4 regions of the Silvania sp. genome follow, and region 3 is predicted to be linked to each of the others. Evidence: predicted binding sites of a transcription regulator. Region 3 holds the regulator's gene; each other region holds the start of a gene.
What was found. The regulator PurR, encoded in region 3, represses purine synthesis genes. The targets are predictions, from matches to a motif close to CANGCAAACGTTTGCNTG.
Positions count from the first base shown of each region.

Region 1: the regulator PurR is predicted to act here: its motif matches at 1,866-1,883, upstream of purM (phosphoribosylformylglycinamidine cyclo-ligase).
Region 2: the regulator PurR is predicted to act here: its motif matches at 2,322-2,339, upstream of purT (formate-dependent phosphoribosylglycinamide formyltransferase).
Region 4: the regulator PurR is predicted to act here: its motif matches at 1,521-1,538, upstream of ACRDD5_RS20770 (nucleobase:cation symporter-2 family protein).

Region 1 is NZ_JBOGBT010000030.1:42,470-46,753, forward strand. Features, by position in the region: gene purN (phosphoribosylglycinamide formyltransferase) at 128-769, opposite strand; gene purM (phosphoribosylformylglycinamidine cyclo-ligase) at 766-1,803, opposite strand; gene ACRDD5_RS05665 (6-phospho-beta-glucosidase) at 2,083-3,513, shown strand; gene upp (uracil phosphoribosyltransferase) at 3,704-4,284, shown strand, end outside.
Region 2 is NZ_JBOGBT010000075.1:66,498-70,781, reverse strand. Features, by position in the region: gene edd (phosphogluconate dehydratase) at 1-385, shown strand, start outside; gene ACRDD5_RS14605 (bifunctional 4-hydroxy-2-oxoglutarate aldolase/2-dehydro-3-deoxy-phosphogluconate aldolase) at 425-1,066, shown strand; gene purT (formate-dependent phosphoribosylglycinamide formyltransferase) at 1,110-2,288, opposite strand; gene yebF (protein YebF) at 2,440-2,793, shown strand; gene ACRDD5_RS14590 (tellurite resistance TerB family protein) at 2,881-3,531, shown strand; gene ptrB (oligopeptidase B) at 3,621-4,284, shown strand, end outside.
Region 3 is NZ_JBOGBT010000046.1:40,036-44,319, reverse strand. Features, by position in the region: gene punC (purine nucleoside transporter PunC) at 1-337, opposite strand, end outside; gene punR (DNA-binding transcriptional activator PunR) at 454-1,386, shown strand; gene purR (HTH-type transcriptional repressor PurR) at 1,383-2,408, opposite strand; gene ACRDD5_RS10210 (cytochrome bd-I oxidase subunit CydH) at 2,704-2,793, shown strand; gene ACRDD5_RS10205 (MFS transporter) at 2,958-4,124, shown strand; gene sodB (superoxide dismutase [Fe]) at 4,161-4,284, opposite strand, start outside.
Region 4 is NZ_JBOGBT010000105.1:41,118-45,401, reverse strand. Features, by position in the region: gene recG (ATP-dependent DNA helicase RecG) at 1-1,442, shown strand, start outside; gene ACRDD5_RS20770 (nucleobase:cation symporter-2 family protein) at 1,590-2,981, shown strand; gene ACRDD5_RS20765 (AsmA family protein) at 3,101-4,284, shown strand, end outside.

The DNA.
Region 1 (4,284 bases), on a different contig from region 3:
TATTATGGCGAGCATTTCCACAATATGTCCAACTGTGTCAGAAAAGTATGACAGTTAAATTATTTTATGAGGGATATTAATCAGTTGGAATGAGGTAAGGGATTGCCCGGCGCTGCCGGGCAAAAGACTACTCTTCGGACGCGTGGCCTTGCGGGGGGAGCGGGGCACCATCCAGCCAGGCGGCACCATCGCGCATCAAGAGACGTCCTTCGACAAACCAGCCGACCACCAGCGGGTAGATGGCATGCTCCTGGGTTTGCACCCGGGCGGTGACGTCCTCTTCGCTGTCGCCTTCAAAGACCGGCACCTTCGCCTGCAGGATCACCGGGCCGCCGTCCAGTTCGTCAGTGACAAAATGAACGGAAGTACCGTGCTCTTCATCGCCGTTTTCCAGCACCTGACGATGGGTATGCAAGCCGGGATATTTTGGCAACAGGGAAGGGTGGATATTTAACAGACGCCCGGCATAGTGCGCGACAAACGCCGGGCTGAGGATCCGCATATAACCGGCCAACACCACCACGTCGGGTGCGTAGGCGTCGATCTCTTGCACCAGTTCGCGGTCAAAGGCTTCGCGACTGGAAAACTGAGAGGCTTCGAGCGCATGCGCGGCAATACCGGCGTCGCGGGCGCGTACAAGGCCGAATGCATCGGCCTTGTTACTGAATACTGCACGAATGGTGCCGCTGATTTTCTTTTGTTCGCAGGCATCGATGATGGCCTGCAAATTACTTCCGTTACCGGAAATGAGCACCACGATATTTTTCATGCAATGACCACACGCTCTTCGGAATCAGATGCTTTGATTTTACCGATTTTCCACGCGTTTTCACCTTTCGCACTCAGCAGCGCGAGGGCGCTCTCAACTTCGCTTTCAGGCAGGGCGATAATCATCCCGACGCCGCAGTTGAAGGTGCGGTACATCTCGTGATCGCTGACGTTACCGGCATCCTGCAGCCAGTTAAACACCGCTGGCCACTGCCAGGAGGATTCGTCAATCACGGCCTGGGTGTTATCCGGTAGGACGCGCGGAATGTTTTCCCAGAAACCGCCGCCGGTCAGGTGGGCGATAGCGTGAACGTCCACGTTAGCGATCAGATCCAGCACTGATTTCACATAGATACGGGTAGGTTCGAGCAGGTGATCGGCAAGCGGTTTGCCTTCCAGATCGGTAGTCAGAGGGTCGCAGCCGCTCACTTCAACAATTTTGCGCACCAGTGAATAGCCGTTGGAGTGCGGGCCGCTGGAGCCCAGGGCGATCAGCACGTCGCCGTCGGTCACTTTGCTGCCGTCGATGATTTCGGATTTTTCGACAACGCCAACGCAGAAGCCCGCAACGTCGTAATCTTCGCCGTGGTACATCCCCGGCATTTCAGCGGTTTCACCGCCCACCAGCGCACAACCGGACTGCAGGCAGCCTTCGGCGATGCCGGTGATCACGCTGGCAGCGGTATCCACATCCAGTTTGCCGGTCGCATAGTAGTCGAGGAAGAACAGCGGCTCAGCACCCTGAACCACCAGGTCGTTAACGCACATGGCGACCAGGTCAACGCCGATGGTGTCGTGGCGTTTCAGATCCATAGCCAGACGCAGTTTGGTACCCACGCCGTCGGTGCCCGAGACCAGAACCGGTTCGCGATATTTTTGCGGCAGCGCGCACAGTGCGCCGAATCCTCCCAGACCTCCCATGACTTCCGGGCGGCGGGTCTTTTTCACCACACCTTTGATACGGTCGACCAGCGCATTACCTGCGTCAATATCAACACCGGCATCTTTGTAGCTGAGAGAAGTTTTGTTGGTCACGGCTCGAGTCCCCACGCGATTGCATTGCGATAGTAAGAAAAATCGGCGCAATTCTAACAGTCCAGGCAAACGTTTGCGAGCCCATTCTGCAACAGAAAATCACGCCGCTGAAAATGGAGATAAAATCGCAGGCTGCGGCACAAACTTGAACCCGTTCACGAAAATGAAACCGGGTACATTCTTATTCTTGCAACCCTCGCAACGAATGAACATCATTCCACTGAAACCGGTTTCTGTGCTCTTTTTTGCCGATAATTAACGCTGAATGAGGGATATCGCATGTCAGGATTTAAAGAAGGTTTTCTGTGGGGCGGCGCGGTAGCGGCGCATCAACTTGAAGGCGGCTGGCAGGAGGGTGGGAAGGGCGCGAGCGTAGCGGACGTCATGACCGCTGGCGCACATGGCGTCCCCCGCGAAATAACGGACGGCGTGCTGCCGGGCAAGAACTACCCCAATCACGACGCCATCGATTTCTATCACCGCTACAAAGAAGACCTTCAGCTGTTCGCCGAACTGGGCTTCAAATGTTTTCGTACCTCGATTGCCTGGACGCGCATTTTCCCCAACGGCGATGAACAGCAGCCCAACGAAGCCGGCCTGCAGTTTTACGACGATCTGTTCGACGAGTGCCATAAGCACGGCATTGAGCCGGTGATTACCCTGTCGCACTTTGAGATGCCTTATCACCTGGTCAGCGAATACGGTGGCTGGCGCAACCGTAAGCTCATCGACTTCTTTGTGCGCTTTGCCAGCGTGGTGTTTGAACGCTACCAGCACAAAGTGAAGTACTGGATGACCTTCAATGAGATCAATAACCAGGCTAACTTCCACGAAGATTTCGCGCCGTTCACCAACTCCGGGCTGAAGTATCAGCCGGGCGAAGATCGCGAGCCGGTGATGTTCCAGGCGGCGCATTACGAGCTGGTCGCCAGCGCGCTGGCGGTGAAAGCCGGGCGTGAGATTAACCCGTCGCTGCAGATTGGCTGCATGATTGCTATGTGCCCGATCTATCCCCTGAGCTGCGCGCCGAACGACATCATGATGGCGATGAACGCCATGCACCGCCGCTACTGGTTCACAGACGTGCACGTGCGCGGGGCGTATCCGCAGCATCTGCTCAACTACTTTGCCCGTCGCGGCTTTGAGCTGGATATTACCGAAGAGGATCGCGCGGCGCTGAAGCAGGGCTGTGTGGATTACATCGGCTTCAGCTATTACATGTCGTTTGCCACCAAAGCTACGGAAGACAACCCGCAGTTGGATTATGACGAAAGCAAAAGCCTGGTCTCTAACCCGTACGTGCAGAAATCCGACTGGGGCTGGCAGATTGACCCGGTGGGCCTGCGCTACTCCCTGAACTGGTTCTGGGATCACTATCAGCTGCCGCTGTTTATTGTCGAGAACGGTTTTGGCGCTATCGACGTGCAGGAGAGCGATGGCAGTGTTGACGACCAGTACCGCATTGATTATCTCGCCGCACACATCAGCGAGATGAAAAAAGCGGTGGAAGAGGACGGTGTCGATCTGATGGGATACACCCCGTGGGGCTGTATCGACCTCGTTTCTGCCGGCACCGGCGAAATGAAAAAGCGCTACGGCTTTATTTATGTCGATAAAGACAACGAAGGTAACGGCACCCTGAACCGCAGCAGGAAAAAGTCGTTTGCCTGGTATCAGAAGGTGATTGCCAGCAACGGCGAAAATCTTTAATGCCCCACCCGGCAAAAAATCACACCTAAACCGGAGACCCCCTCCGGTTTTTTGTGTCTGTTTTATAATCTCTATCGGCCTGTAATCACTTTGCTTGATCGACGTCAAGCAAGATGGGTATGGCGCATACCGAAAAAAGCGGTATAATCCGGCGATTTTTTTTGTGGCTGCCACCCGAAGGAGAAAGAGAATGAAGATTGTGGAAGTGAAACACCCACTCGTTAAACACAAGCTGGGCCTGATGCGTGAGCATGACATCAGCACTAAGCGCTTTCGCGAACTGGCCTCTGAAGTTGGCAGCTTACTGACTTATGAAGCGACGTCCGACCTGGAAACCGAAACGGTCACCATCGAAGGCTGGAACGGCCCGGTGCAGGTTGAGCAGATCAAAGGTAAAAAAATTACCGTTGTGCCAATCCTGCGTGCAGGCCTGGGCATGATGGAAGGCGTGCTGGAGCACGTGCCAAGCGCGCGTATCAGCGTAGTCGGTATCTACCGTAACGAAGAGACGCTGGAGCCGGTTCCGTATTTCCAGAAGCTGGTGTCCAACATCGACGAGCGTATGGCGCTGGTCGTTGACCCGATGCTCGCCACCGGTGGTTCAATGATCGCCACCATCGACCTGCTGAAAAATGCAGGCTGCACCAGCATCAAGGTGCTGGTACTGGTCGCGGCACCGGAAGGCCTTGCCGCGCTGGAGAAAGCGCATCCGGACGTTGAAGTCTATACCGCGTCTGTCGATCAGGGGCTGAACGAGCACGGGTACATCAT
Region 2 (4,284 bases), on a different contig from region 3:
TCAGGGACCAAAAGCGAACGGGATGCCAGAATTACATAAACTAATGCCGCCGCTTGGTGTATTATTGGACCGCTGTTTCAAAATTGCGTTAGTTACCGATGGACGCCTCTCCGGCGCATCAGGTAAAGTGCCATCGGCAATTCATGTGACCCCGGAAGCCTACGACGGGGGATTACTGGCGAAAGTGTACGACGGTGACATGATCCGTGTTAACGGCCAGACGGGTGAGTTAACCTTACTGGTCGACGAAGCGGTACTTGCCGCTCGTAAGCCGCATATTCCTGACCTGAGCGCATCGCGCGTGGGGACGGGGCGCGAAATGTTCAGCGCGCTGCGCGAGAAACTCTCGGGCGCGGAGCAGGGCGCGACCTGTATTACGTTTTAAGACGACAAGAATAATCGATCTGGTGAGAGAAAAACTCTGATGAAAAACTGGAATACAAGTGCAGAAGCAATCCTGAAAACTGGCCCGGTAGTGCCTGTTATCGTGGTCAACAAGCTGGAACATGCTGTACCGATGGCGAAAGCGCTGGTTGCCGGTGGCGTCCGCGTGCTGGAAGTCACCCTGCGTACCGCCTGTGCAATGGATGCTATTCGCGCCATTGCCAAAGAAGTGCCGGAAGCAATCATCGGTGCGGGCACCGTGCTGAACCCACAGCAGCTGGCTGAAGTGACCGAAGCGGGCGCACAGTTCGCGATTAGCCCGGGACTGACCGAGCCGCTGCTGAAAGCCGCGACCGAAGGTTCTATTCCACTGATCCCAGGCATCAGCACCGTGTCTGAACTGATGCTGGGTCTGGACTACGGCCTGAAAGAGTTCAAATTCTTCCCGGCTGAAGCCAATGGCGGCACCAAAGCGCTGCAGGCGATTGCGGGTCCGTTCGCGCAGGTCCGTTTCTGCCCGACTGGCGGCATCACTCCGGCTAACTACCGTGACTACCTGGCGCTGAAAAGTGTGCTCTGTATCGGCGGCTCCTGGCTGGTGCCAGCGGATGCACTGGAAGCAGGCGACTGGGATCGCATTACCAAACTGGCGCGCGATGCCGTTGAAGGCGCGCAGCAGTAAGGTTATCGAACTGACAAAAAACGGGCCATTCGGCCCGTTTTTTTTATCCTGCGACCTGGACGCTCGCGGCCGCTTTTTTGGCCCGCTCGACCGCCTCATCGGTGGTGTTACCCACCGCCAGTGCCACGCCTAAACGACGCGACCCTTCAATTTCTGGTTTGCCAAACAGACGCAGCTGCAGGCCTGCGCCGACCGCCGCCTCGACGTTAGCAAAGGTGACATTCTGGCTTGTCAACTGCGGCAGGATCACCGCCGAGGCCGCCGGGCCATACTGACGAATGCCGCCGACTGGCAAACCGAGGAAGGCGCGCACGTGCAGCGCAAACTCGGAGAGATCCTGCGAGATTAAGGTCACCATCCCGGTATCGTGCGGACGTGGAGAGACTTCGCTGAAAATGACCTCGTCGCCACAGACGAACAGCTCGACGCCAAACAGACCGTAGCCACCCAGCGCCAGGACGACTTCGCGCGAGATTGCCTGGGCGCGTTCCAGCGCCAGCGGGCTCATCTGCTGCGGCTGCCAGGACTCACGGTAGTCGCCATCTTCCTGACGATGACCAATCGGATCGCAGAAATGCACCCCGTCGACGGCGCTGATGGTCAGCAGAGTGATTTCGAAATCAAACTGCACCACGCCTTCTACGATCACTCGTCCGGCACCCGCGCGGCCGCCCTGTTGGGCATACTCCCACGCCTTATCCAGCTGGTCGGCGCTGCGCACAAAGCTCTGGCCTTTACCGGAGGAGCTCATCACCGGCTTAATGATGCACGGGTAGCCAATTTCCGCCACGGCCTGTAAAAAATCGGCCTGACTGTCGGCAAAACGGTAGCGGGAGGTCGGCAGAGACAACTCTTCTGCGGCCAGGCGGCGAATACCTTCCCGGTTCATGGTCAGTTTTGCCGCACGGGCGCAGGGCACCACGCGCTGGCCTTCGGCCTCCAGCGCCAGCAGGGTGTCGGTGGCGATGGCTTCGATCTCTGGCACCACGAAGTCCGGTTTCTCCAGCGCGATTAACGCGCGCAGGGCGTCACCGTCCAGCATATTAATGACGTGCGCCCGGTGAGCCACGTGCATGGCCGGTGCGTCGGCATAGCGATCGACGGCGATGACTTCAATGCCTAAGCGCTGGCACTCAATGGCCACCTCTTTACCCAGTTCACCTGAACCCAGCAGCATTACGCGCGTTGCTGCCGGTCGCAGCGCGGTTCCTAAAAGAGTCATACTATTCCCCCTGAAAAAGTTGCGCGCAGTATAAACGAAAACGTTTGCGTCTGTCTTGCCCTGCGAAAAAATCCCAGCCAGACAGGTCGTTATTTGCATAGCTGTATTTTTCGACCATGCTTTTGGGGAACCAAAAACAAAGGAGCGCGTGATGAAGAAAACAGGGGTAATGGTAGCAATGCTGTTGCTGGCTGGCAGCCTGACGGCGCAGGCAGCAGAGAACAAAACGGTCAAATTTCCGGCCTGTGAAGGGCAGAATGCCGAAGGGATTGCGGCCAGCGTGAAGCGGGATTATCTGCAAAACCGTATCGTACGCTGGGCTGACGATCAGAAGACGCTGGGGCAGGCCGACCCGGTCGCCTGGATCAACCCTCAGCAGGTGAAAGGCGAGAACGATCGCTGGACGGTGCCGCTGACGGTGCGCGGAAAAACCAGCGACATCCATTATCAGGTGAAGATCGACTGCAAGGCGGGTAGCGCGGAGTATCAGACGTCCGGGAAGTGAATTTTCGCTTCTTTTGTTGCCGCAGACATTTCCTGACATCCCCTCGCTTACGCTGTGAAATTCATGCACAGAAACGTGAGGGGAATCATGTCAAACTGGTTGAATCAATTGCAGTCGCTGCTGGGGCAGAAATCATCGTCATCGTCCGGCGAAGGACTGAGCAAGCTGCTGGTACCGGGCGCACTCGGCGGCCTCGCCGGGCTGCTGGTGGCGAACAAATCATCGCGTAAACTGTTGAGCAAATATGGCACCGGGGCGTTACTCGCCGGTGGCGGTGCTATTGCGGGCTCGGTGCTGTGGAACAAATACAAGGAAAAGGTGCGCAACGCCCATCAGGATGAGCCACAGTTTGGCCACCAGGCCTCGGCGCTGGACGTGCGCAGCGAGCGTCTGATCCTGGCGCTGGTGTTTGCCGCCAAGAGCGACGGGCACATTGATGATAAAGAGCGTGCCGCCATCGAGCAGCAACTGCGCGAAGCCGGTATCGAAGAGCAGGGCCGGGCGCTGGTGGCGCGCGCCATCGAACAGCCGCTCGATCCTGCGCGTCTGGCACAGGGGATCCAGAATGAAGAGGAAGCGCTGGAGCTCTATTTCCTGAGCTGTGCGGCGATCGATATCGATCACTTTATGGAGCGCAGCTATCTCAGTGCACTGGGCGACGCGCTGAAAATTCCGCAGGATGTTCGCGACGGCATTGAGCAGGATATTAAGCAGCAAAAACTGGCGCTGCGGGGCTAGTTTTTACCTGCGGCTGTCACGTTTCGCTTGCATCATGCGCATGTTTTGCCAACCTTATAGGGTGTAAAACGCAAAAGAATCCTACCGACATGCCACCTAAAGCCCAACGTATACCGCACGCCATCACCGTCCACGGTGACACGCGTACCGACAATTATTACTGGTTGCGGGACGACAGCCGCTCGCAACCGGAGGTCCTGGACTACCTTCACGCGGAGAACGACTATGGCCGCAAGGTGATGGCCACCCAGCAGGCGTTGCAGGATCGCCTGCTCAGTGAAATGGTGGAGCGGGTCCCGCAGCGCGATGTTTCGGCGCCGTGGAGCCGAAACGGCTATCGTTACCGGCACGTTTACGAACCCGGCAACGAATACGCTATCTATCAGCGCCAGTCGGTGCTCTGTGCCGAGTGGGAAGAGTGGGAGATCCTGCTGGATGCCAATCAGCGGGCAGCGCACAGCGAATTTTATACCCTCGGGGGAATGGGGGTGTCGCCGGATAACGCGATTATGGCGCTGGCCGAAGATTACCTCTCCCGACGCCAGTACGGCTTACGTTTTCGTAATCTGGAGACCGGCAACTGGTATCCGGAAATGCTGGATAACGTCTCGCCCGGCTTTATCTGGGCCAACGACTCCGAGACGGTCTATTACGTCAAAAAACACGCCACCACGCTGCACCCTTATCAGGTATGGCGCCATACGGTAGGGACGCCCGGGGCCAGTGACGAACTGGTGTATGAAGAGAAAGACG
Region 3 (4,284 bases):
CCGCCGCAGCGCACACCCCGACCGCCTGAATAAAGCGCAGCACCAGCAGCCAGGTCGCTTCGCGGACCCACAGCATCCCCAGACAGCCGAGGGCAAAAATGGCCAGCCCGGCCAGCAGAATCGGTTTGCGTCCGAAGCGATCGGACAGCGGTCCCCACAGCAGTTGCGCAAAGGCAAAGCCTGCCAGGAACAGGCTCAGGCTGGCGCTGATGGCCGCCGCCGGGGTTTGCAAATCTTCCTGCATGACCGCAAAAGCGGGCAGGTACATGTCAGTTGCCAGGAAGCCGAGCACGCTCAGCCCGGCAAGCCAGACTAAAAATCCTTTCCCAGGTATCACTGTGTTTATTCTCCGTTATAGGTGCAGGTGTCATTGCCGCAGAGTGTAGGCAGTGCAATCCGGCTTGTGAAACGCTAATATTTGGCTGTTGCATTCAAAAATTTTGCAGGCAGAAAATGTGGTCAGAATATTCTCTAGAAGTGGTGGATGCCGTCGCGCGCAACGGCAGTTTTAGCGGTGCAGCGCAGGAGCTGCACCGGGTGCCTTCTGCCATCAGCTATACGGTGCGTCAGCTGGAGGAGTGGCTGGCGGTGCCGCTGTTTGAACGGCGTCACCGGGATGTGGAGCTGACGCCCGCCGGGGTGTGGTTTCTCAAGGAGGGGCGATCTGTTATCAAAAAAATGCAGATCACCCGAGAACAGTGTCAGCAGATTGCCAACGGCTGGCGAGGCCATCTGTCGATTGCGGTGGATAATATTGTGCGCCCCGAGCGCACCCGGCAGATGATCGTTGATTTCTATCGTCACTTTTCTGACGTGGAGCTGCGGGTGTCCCAGGAGGTCTTCAATGGCGTCTGGGATGCGCTGGCGGACGGCAGGGTCGAGATGGCGATCGGTGCGACCCAGGCTATCCCGGTAGGGGGGCGCTATGCGTTTCGCGATATGGGCACCCTGAGCTGGAACTGCGTGGTGGCCAGCCACCATCCGCTGGCCGCGATGGCAGGGCCGCTCAGCGATGATACTTTGCGCAACTGGCCATCGCTGGTGCGGGAAGATACCTCACGTTCGTTGCCGAAGCGCATCACCTGGCTGCTGGATAATCAGCGGCGGATCGTGACCCCGGACTGGGAGTCGTCAGCGTCCTGTCTCTCTGCCGGACTGTGCGTGGGGATGGTACCGGCGCACGTCGCCCGACCGTGGATTGACAGTGGCAAGTGGGTGGCGCTGTCGCTGGAAAATCCCTTCCCGGATGCCGCCTGCTGCCTGACCTGGCAGCAAAACGATATCTCTCCGGCCCTGGCGTGGCTGCTGGCGTATCTCGGCGATAGCGAAACGATGAATAAGGAATGGCTGCGGGAGCCAGAGGGGCTGGCTCCCGGGGAGGATTAACGGCGGTAGTCGCGGAAAGGACCATCCGCGACCGAGCGGCGTTCGATCAGACGCGGATGCACTTCAATGGAGTGTGACTCTTCGCGCTTGCTGACAATACGATCCAGCAACATATTGAAGGCCGTCTCCCCCAGCGAATCTTTCGGCTGGTGGATGGTGGTCAGCGCCGGCGTAAAGAAGCGCGCGTTGCGCACGTTATCATAGCCGATCAGCGAAATATCCTGCGGGACGCGCAGGCCCATTTCGTCGGCGGCGCACAGCGCGCCCATCGCCATAATATCCCCGCCGCAGAATATCGCCGTCGGACGCGGGCTCTGGGAGAGGATCTGCTGCATCGCGCGGTAGCCGGATTCCGGCTCAAAGTCGCCCTGCACAATCCAGTTTTCCGGCACAGTGATCAGCGTCTCTTCCATCGCTTTCATAAAGCCTGCCAGTCGACCGGCGCCGGTGTTGCGCTCCAGCGGCCCTGGAATCACGCCAATTTCGCGGTGGCCGCGTTCGATCAGATACCGACCGGCCATATACCCGCCTTCAAAGGCGTTATCGATTACCGAGTCGGTAAAGTCGGCTTTGGCTTCGCCCCAGTCCATCACCACCATCGGAATATTGCGATACTCCTCCAGCATATTGAGCAGCGATTCCGGGTATTCGGAACACATCACCAGCAGGCCATCAACGCGCTTTTGCGCCATCATCGACAGATAGGCCCGCTGTTTCTCGAGGCTGTTCCAGGCGTTGCCCAGAATCAGGGTGTAGCCTTTCTGGAAGCAATTCTTCTCTACGGCTTCAATAATTTCAGCAAAATAGGGCGCTTCGCTGCTGGTCGCCAGTAAGCCGATTGTCTTGGTGTGATTCACTTTCAGGCTGCGGGCCACGGCGCTTGGAGAATAGTGCAGCTCTTTAATCGCCGCCCAGACGTTGTTGCGCGTCTCTTCCGCGACAAAGCGCGTTTTGTTAATCACATGTGATACGGTTGTAGTGGAAACGTTTGCGCGTTTCGCCACGTCTTTAATTGTTGCCATCAGATGTCACTCCAGACCATATCTAAGCTCCTGAAAAACCAATAGGTAAACGTTTGCCTTCACTCGCCCTAATTGCGCAATTTGAATTGCGGTACGCCGGGAAAACGACACAGGACGTCAGGAGGGGGTCAATGGCCGGTACGCTAATAAATTTAGCGTGGAATTTTGGCTGATCTTGACCAAAAGGGGAAGAACAAAAACGGTAATCCACCTAAAACCCGCAAGATTTTTGCTGTGAACTGTGTAAAAATGAGCAAGCTCACTCTTCATGGGGTGATTAAAAGGAGAAAAATTGATGAGTACCGATCTTAAGTTTTCGCTGGTTACGACCGTTATTGTCCTGAGTTTGATCGTGGCGAGTGCTTTCACTGCTGCGCTGCACTGATCGATACGGGGGAGCCTGCTCTCCCTCGTTTCTCCTGGCTGATTGTTACGCCTCCTGCAATAATCTTTTGCCAAAATGTAAACTTCTCATTTTTTGTGATTGATGTCATGCTTTCGCCTTCATTGTTCTGTGTCGCGTGACGACACGGTGTCTGGAGTTGAAGTATGAAAATCAATTTTCCCCTGCTGGCCCTGGCGATTGGTGCATTTGGCATTGGCACCACTGAATTCTCCCCGATGGGATTGTTACCGGTCATCGCCCGGGGTGTGGATGTTTCTATTCCCGCCGCAGGAATGCTGATCAGTGCCTATGCCATCGGTGTGATGGTGGGGGCACCGCTGATGACGCTTCTCCTGTCGCATCGTGGCCGTCGTAATGCGCTGATCTTCCTGATGGCGATTTTTACCGTTGGTAACGTGCTGTCGGCCCTCGCGCCGGATTACACCACCCTGATGCTGTCCCGCATCCTCACCAGCCTGAACCACGGGGCCTTCTTTGGCTTGGGCTCAGTGGTGGCTGCAAGCGTGGTGCCTAAACATAAGCAGGCGAGCGCAGTGGCTACCATGTTTATGGGGCTGACGATTGCCAATATTGGCGGCGTCCCGGCGGCGACGTGGATGGGCGAAGTGATTGGCTGGCGGATGTCGTTCCTTGCGACTGCGGGGCTTGGCGTGGTGGCGATGATCGCGCTGTTCTTCTCGTTGCCGAAAGGCGGGGCGGGTGAAAAGCCGGAGGTGCGCAAAGAGTTGGCGGTGCTGATGCGCCCGCAGGTGCTGTCTGCGTTGCTGACCACGGTGCTGGGCGCCGGGGCAATGTTTACCCTCTATACCTATATTTCGCCGGTGCTGCACGACATCAACCAGGCGACCCCGGCCTTTGTCACTGCCATGCTGGTGCTGATCGGCGTTGGGTTCTCGCTGGGTAACTACCTGGGCGGCAAGCTGGCGGATAAGTCAGTGAATGGCACGCTGAAGGGCTTTTTACTGCTGCTGATCGTGATTATGCTGGCAATTCCCTGGCTGGCACGCAATGAGATCGGCGCGGCAATTGCGATGGTGGTGTGGGGGATGGCAACTTTCGCGGTGGTGCCGCCGCTGCAGATGCGCGTGATGCGTGTCGCCAGCGATGCGCCGGGGCTGTCGTCGTCAGTGAATATCGGTGCTTTCAATCTGGGCAATGCGCTCGGCGCGGCGGCAGGCGGGGCGGTGATCTCCAGCGGCATGGGGTACAGCTTTGTGCCGGTAATGGGGGCAATGATTGCCGCCCTGGGCCTAATTCTGGTGCTCGCGTCCGGCAGAAATCAGCCGCAGCCGGTGGGTGCCACCGAGTAACAATAATGCAGAAGGGCTCGCCCTTCTGCACTGCATTTATGCTGCGAAGTTCTTCGCTACAAATTCCCAGTTCACCAGCGCCCAGAAGTGCTCAAGGTAGTTCGGGCGCGCATTGCGGTAATCGATGTAGTACGCATGTTCCCACACGTCGACGGTCATC
Region 4 (4,284 bases), on a different contig from region 3:
AGAGCGGACAACATCCTGCCCAGCGACGATTAATTCTGGAAGAGCTGCTGGCGCATAACCTGAGCATGCTGGCGTTACGCGCCGGTGCCCAGCGTTTTCACGCCCTGCCGCTTGCCACCCACGACGATTTAAAAGATAAGCTGCTGGCCTCGCTGCCGTTCAAACCGACCGGCGCACAGGCCCGCGTGACCGCCGAGATCGAGCGCGATATGGCGCTGGATGTACCGATGATGCGCCTGGTGCAGGGCGACGTGGGCTCCGGTAAAACGCTGGTAGCCGCGCTGGCTGCGTTACGCGCTATTGCGCACGGCAAGCAGGTGGCGCTGATGGCGCCGACCGAGCTGCTGGCCGAGCAGCACGCCACGAACTTCCGCAACTGGTTTGCGCCGCTGGGCATTGAAGTGGGCTGGCTGGCCGGGAAGCAAAAAGGCAAAGCGCGACAGGCCCAGCAGGACGCCATTGCCAGCGGTCAGGTGCAGATGATTGTCGGCACCCACGCTATCTTCCAGGAACAGGTGCAGTTTAACGGCCTGGCGCTGGTGATCATTGATGAGCAGCACCGCTTTGGTGTGCATCAGCGCCTGGCGCTGTGGGAAAAAGGGCTCCAGCAAGGATTCCATCCCCATCAGCTGATCATGACCGCGACGCCGATCCCGCGCACGCTGGCGATGACGGCTTATGCCGACCTCGACACCTCGACCATCGACGAGCTGCCGCCAGGGCGTACGCCGGTGACCACAGTCGCCATCCCGGATACCCGTCGCAACGACATTATCGATCGCGTGCGCAACGCCTGTACTCAGGAAGGCCGTCAGGCTTACTGGGTGTGTACCTTAATTGAAGAGTCCGATCTGCTGGAAGCGCAGGCGGCAGAAGCCACCTGGGAAGAGTTAAAGCTGGCCCTCCCGGAGCTGAACGTCGGGCTGGTGCATGGCCGCATGAAGCCAGCAGACAAACAGGCGGTGATGCAGGCCTTCAAGCAGGGCGAGCTGCATCTGCTGATTGCCACCACGGTAATTGAAGTGGGCGTAGACGTACCCAACGCCAGCCTGATGATTATCGAAAACCCGGAGCGTCTGGGTCTTGCGCAACTCCACCAGCTGCGTGGCCGCGTGGGCCGCGGCGCGGTGGCCTCACACTGCGTATTGCTCTATAAGGCACCGCTGTCAAAAACCGCGCAGAAGCGTCTGCAGGTGTTACGTGACAGCAACGACGGCTTTGTCATTGCGCAACAGGATCTGGAGATCCGCGGTCCCGGTGAATTACTGGGTACCCGCCAGACAGGTAATGCAGAGTTTAAAGTGGCCGATTTGCTGCGCGATCAGGCCATGATCCCCGAAGTTCAACGTCTGGCACGTCATATCCATGAGCGCTATCCCGACCAGGCGGCAGCTTTAATTGACCGCTGGATGCCCGAGACCGAGCGTTATTCGAACGCCTGATCAGCCAAATAGCATCAGCCTCTTCCGCACCGTTAAAGAAAAGACGCATAACGAGCAGGGAATTATCCATGAATTTACATGGCAATCGTTTGCTTTTCTCATCCACTCGGCTAAAATGCCCGCTTTTCCTCGTGGGGATCGCCGCAGATGTCCGTTAACGCCTTAGAACAGCAAGATGCGCAACCGATTGCGCAGCCGCATAACAGTGAACTGATTTACCGTCTTGAAGACCGTCCGCCGCTGGCGCAGACCTTGTTTGCCGCCTGTCAGCATCTGCTGGCGATGTTCGTGGCGGTGATCACCCCCGCCCTGCTGATCTGCCAGGCGCTCGGCTTACCGGCGCAGGACACCCAGCACATCATCAGCATGTCGCTGTTTGCCTCGGGCGTGGCCTCCATCATTCAGATTAAAGCCTGGGGTCCTGTGGGATCCGGTCTGCTGTCGATTCAGGGCACCAGCTTTAACTTTGTCGCCCCGTTGATCATGGGCGGTACCGCGCTGAAAACCGGCGGCGCCGATGTGCCGACGATGATGGCCGCGCTGTTCGGCACCCTGATGCTGGCGAGCTGCACCGAGATGGTCATCTCCCGCGTCCTTCATCTGGCGCGTCGTATTATTACCCCGCTGGTCTCCGGCGTGGTGGTGATGATTATCGGCCTGTCGCTGATTCAGGTGGGCTTGACCTCCATCGGGGGCGGTTACGCTGCGATGGCCGACCACACCTTCGGCGCCCCGAAAAACCTGCTGCTGGCGGGCGTAGTGCTGGCGATCATTATTCTGCTTAACCGTCAGCGTAACCCGTACCTGCGCGTCGCCTCGCTGGTGATCGCCATGGCCGCTGGCTACCTGGCCGCCTGGGCAATGGACATGCTGCCGCAGTCCAGTGCACCGACCGACAGTCCGCTGATCATGGTGCCAACGCCGCTGTATTACGGCCTGGGCATTGACTGGAATCTGCTTCTGCCGCTGATGCTGGTGTTTATGATCACCTCTCTGGAAACCATCGGCGACATCACCGCCACTTCCGATGTCTCTGAGCAGCCGGTCTCTGGCCCGCTATATATGAAGCGCCTGAAGGGCGGCGTGCTGGCGAACGGCCTGAACTCGTTTGTCTCTGGCGTGTTTAATACCTTCCCGAACTCCTGCTTCGGTCAGAACAACGGCGTGATCCAGCTGACCGGCGTTGCCAGCCGCTACGTGGGCTTTGTGGTGGCGCTGATGCTGATTGTGCTGGGCCTGTTCCCGGCAGTGAGCGGCTTCGTGCAGCACATTCCTGAGCCGGTGCTCGGCGGCGCAACCCTGGTGATGTTTGGTACTATCGCGGCATCCGGCGTGCGCATCGTCTCCCGCGAGCCGCTGAACCGCCGTGCGATCATGATTATCGCCCTGTCGCTGGCCGTGGGTCTGGGCGTGTCGCAGCAGCCGCTGATCCTGCAGTTTGCCCCGGACTGGGTGAAAAACCTGCTCTCTTCCGGCATCGCAGCAGGCGGCATTACTGCTATCGTCCTGAACCTGATCTTCCCGCCAGAAAAGAACTAACCCTACCTGTACGGCAGCAGATCGTTGCTGCCGTACACGGAATTACACTATTCCCGCCTTGAGCATTGCGTATAAATCGTGCATAACTCCTTTATGTGCGTTTTACGTGATGGAAGACCATGAAATTTATTGGAAAGCTACTCATCGGTATTCTGGTTGTTCTGCTGGTTGCGATCCTCGCGCTCTATCTCCTTGTCCAGACGCGCTGGGGCTCGGCCCAGGTCAGCCGTTGGATCACGGAAAACACCGATTACGAGCTCAGTTTCGACCAGATGGATCACCGCTTCTCGTCCCCCAGCCACCTGGTGCTGAAAAACGTCACCTTCGGTCGCGACGGTAAACCGGCGACGCTGGTCGCAAAAATGGTGGATATTGGCGTGAGCAGCCGCCAGCTGACCGACCCGCTGCACATGGATACCATCACCCTGTTTGACGGCACGCTGAACCTCTCGCCGCAAACTGCCCCTCTCCCCCTGCAGGCCGATCGCCTGCTGCTGAACAACATGGCGTTTAACAGCCCCAATACCGAGTGGGATCTGAGCGCGCAGAAGGTGACCGGCGGCGTCAGTCCGTGGCAGCCTGAAGCCGGCAATGTGCTGGGGAAAAAAGCCAACATCCAGATGAGCGCCGGGTCGCTGACGTTAAACGGCGTGCCCGCCAGCAATGTGCTGATCCAGGGCGAACTTAACGGTAAAGAGGTGGTGCTGAGCACCGTTGGTGCGGACATGGCGCTGGGCTCCCTGACCGGCACCGCGCGGCGCGACGCCAACGGCGGCTGGAAGGTGGACAACATGCGCCTGAACGAGATCCGCCTGCAGAGCGATAAATCGCTGGCCGACTTTTTTGCCCCCATCACCACCCTGCCGTCGCTGCAGATTGGCCGCCTGGACGTGACCGACGCCCGCCTGCAGGGGCCGGACTGGGCCGTCACCGATCTCGATTTAAGCCTGCGCAACCTGACCCTGAGTAAGGGCGACTGGCAGAGCGAGGACGGTCGTCTGTCGATGAATGCCAGCGAATTTATCTACGGTTCCGTGCATCTGTTCGACCCGATCCTGAATGCGGAATTCTCCCCCCAGGGGATGGCCCTGCGCCAGTTCACCTCACGCTGGGAAGGCGGGATGGTGCGCACCTCCGGTAACTGGTTGCGCAGCGGCAAGGCGCTGGTGCTGGATGATGTCGCTATCGCCGGGCTGGAATACACCTTGCCGCAGAACTGGAAAGCGCAGTGGATGGAAACGTTGCCGACGTGGCTAAACAGCGTCACGCTGCGCAAATTCGGCCTGAGCCGCAACCTGGTGAT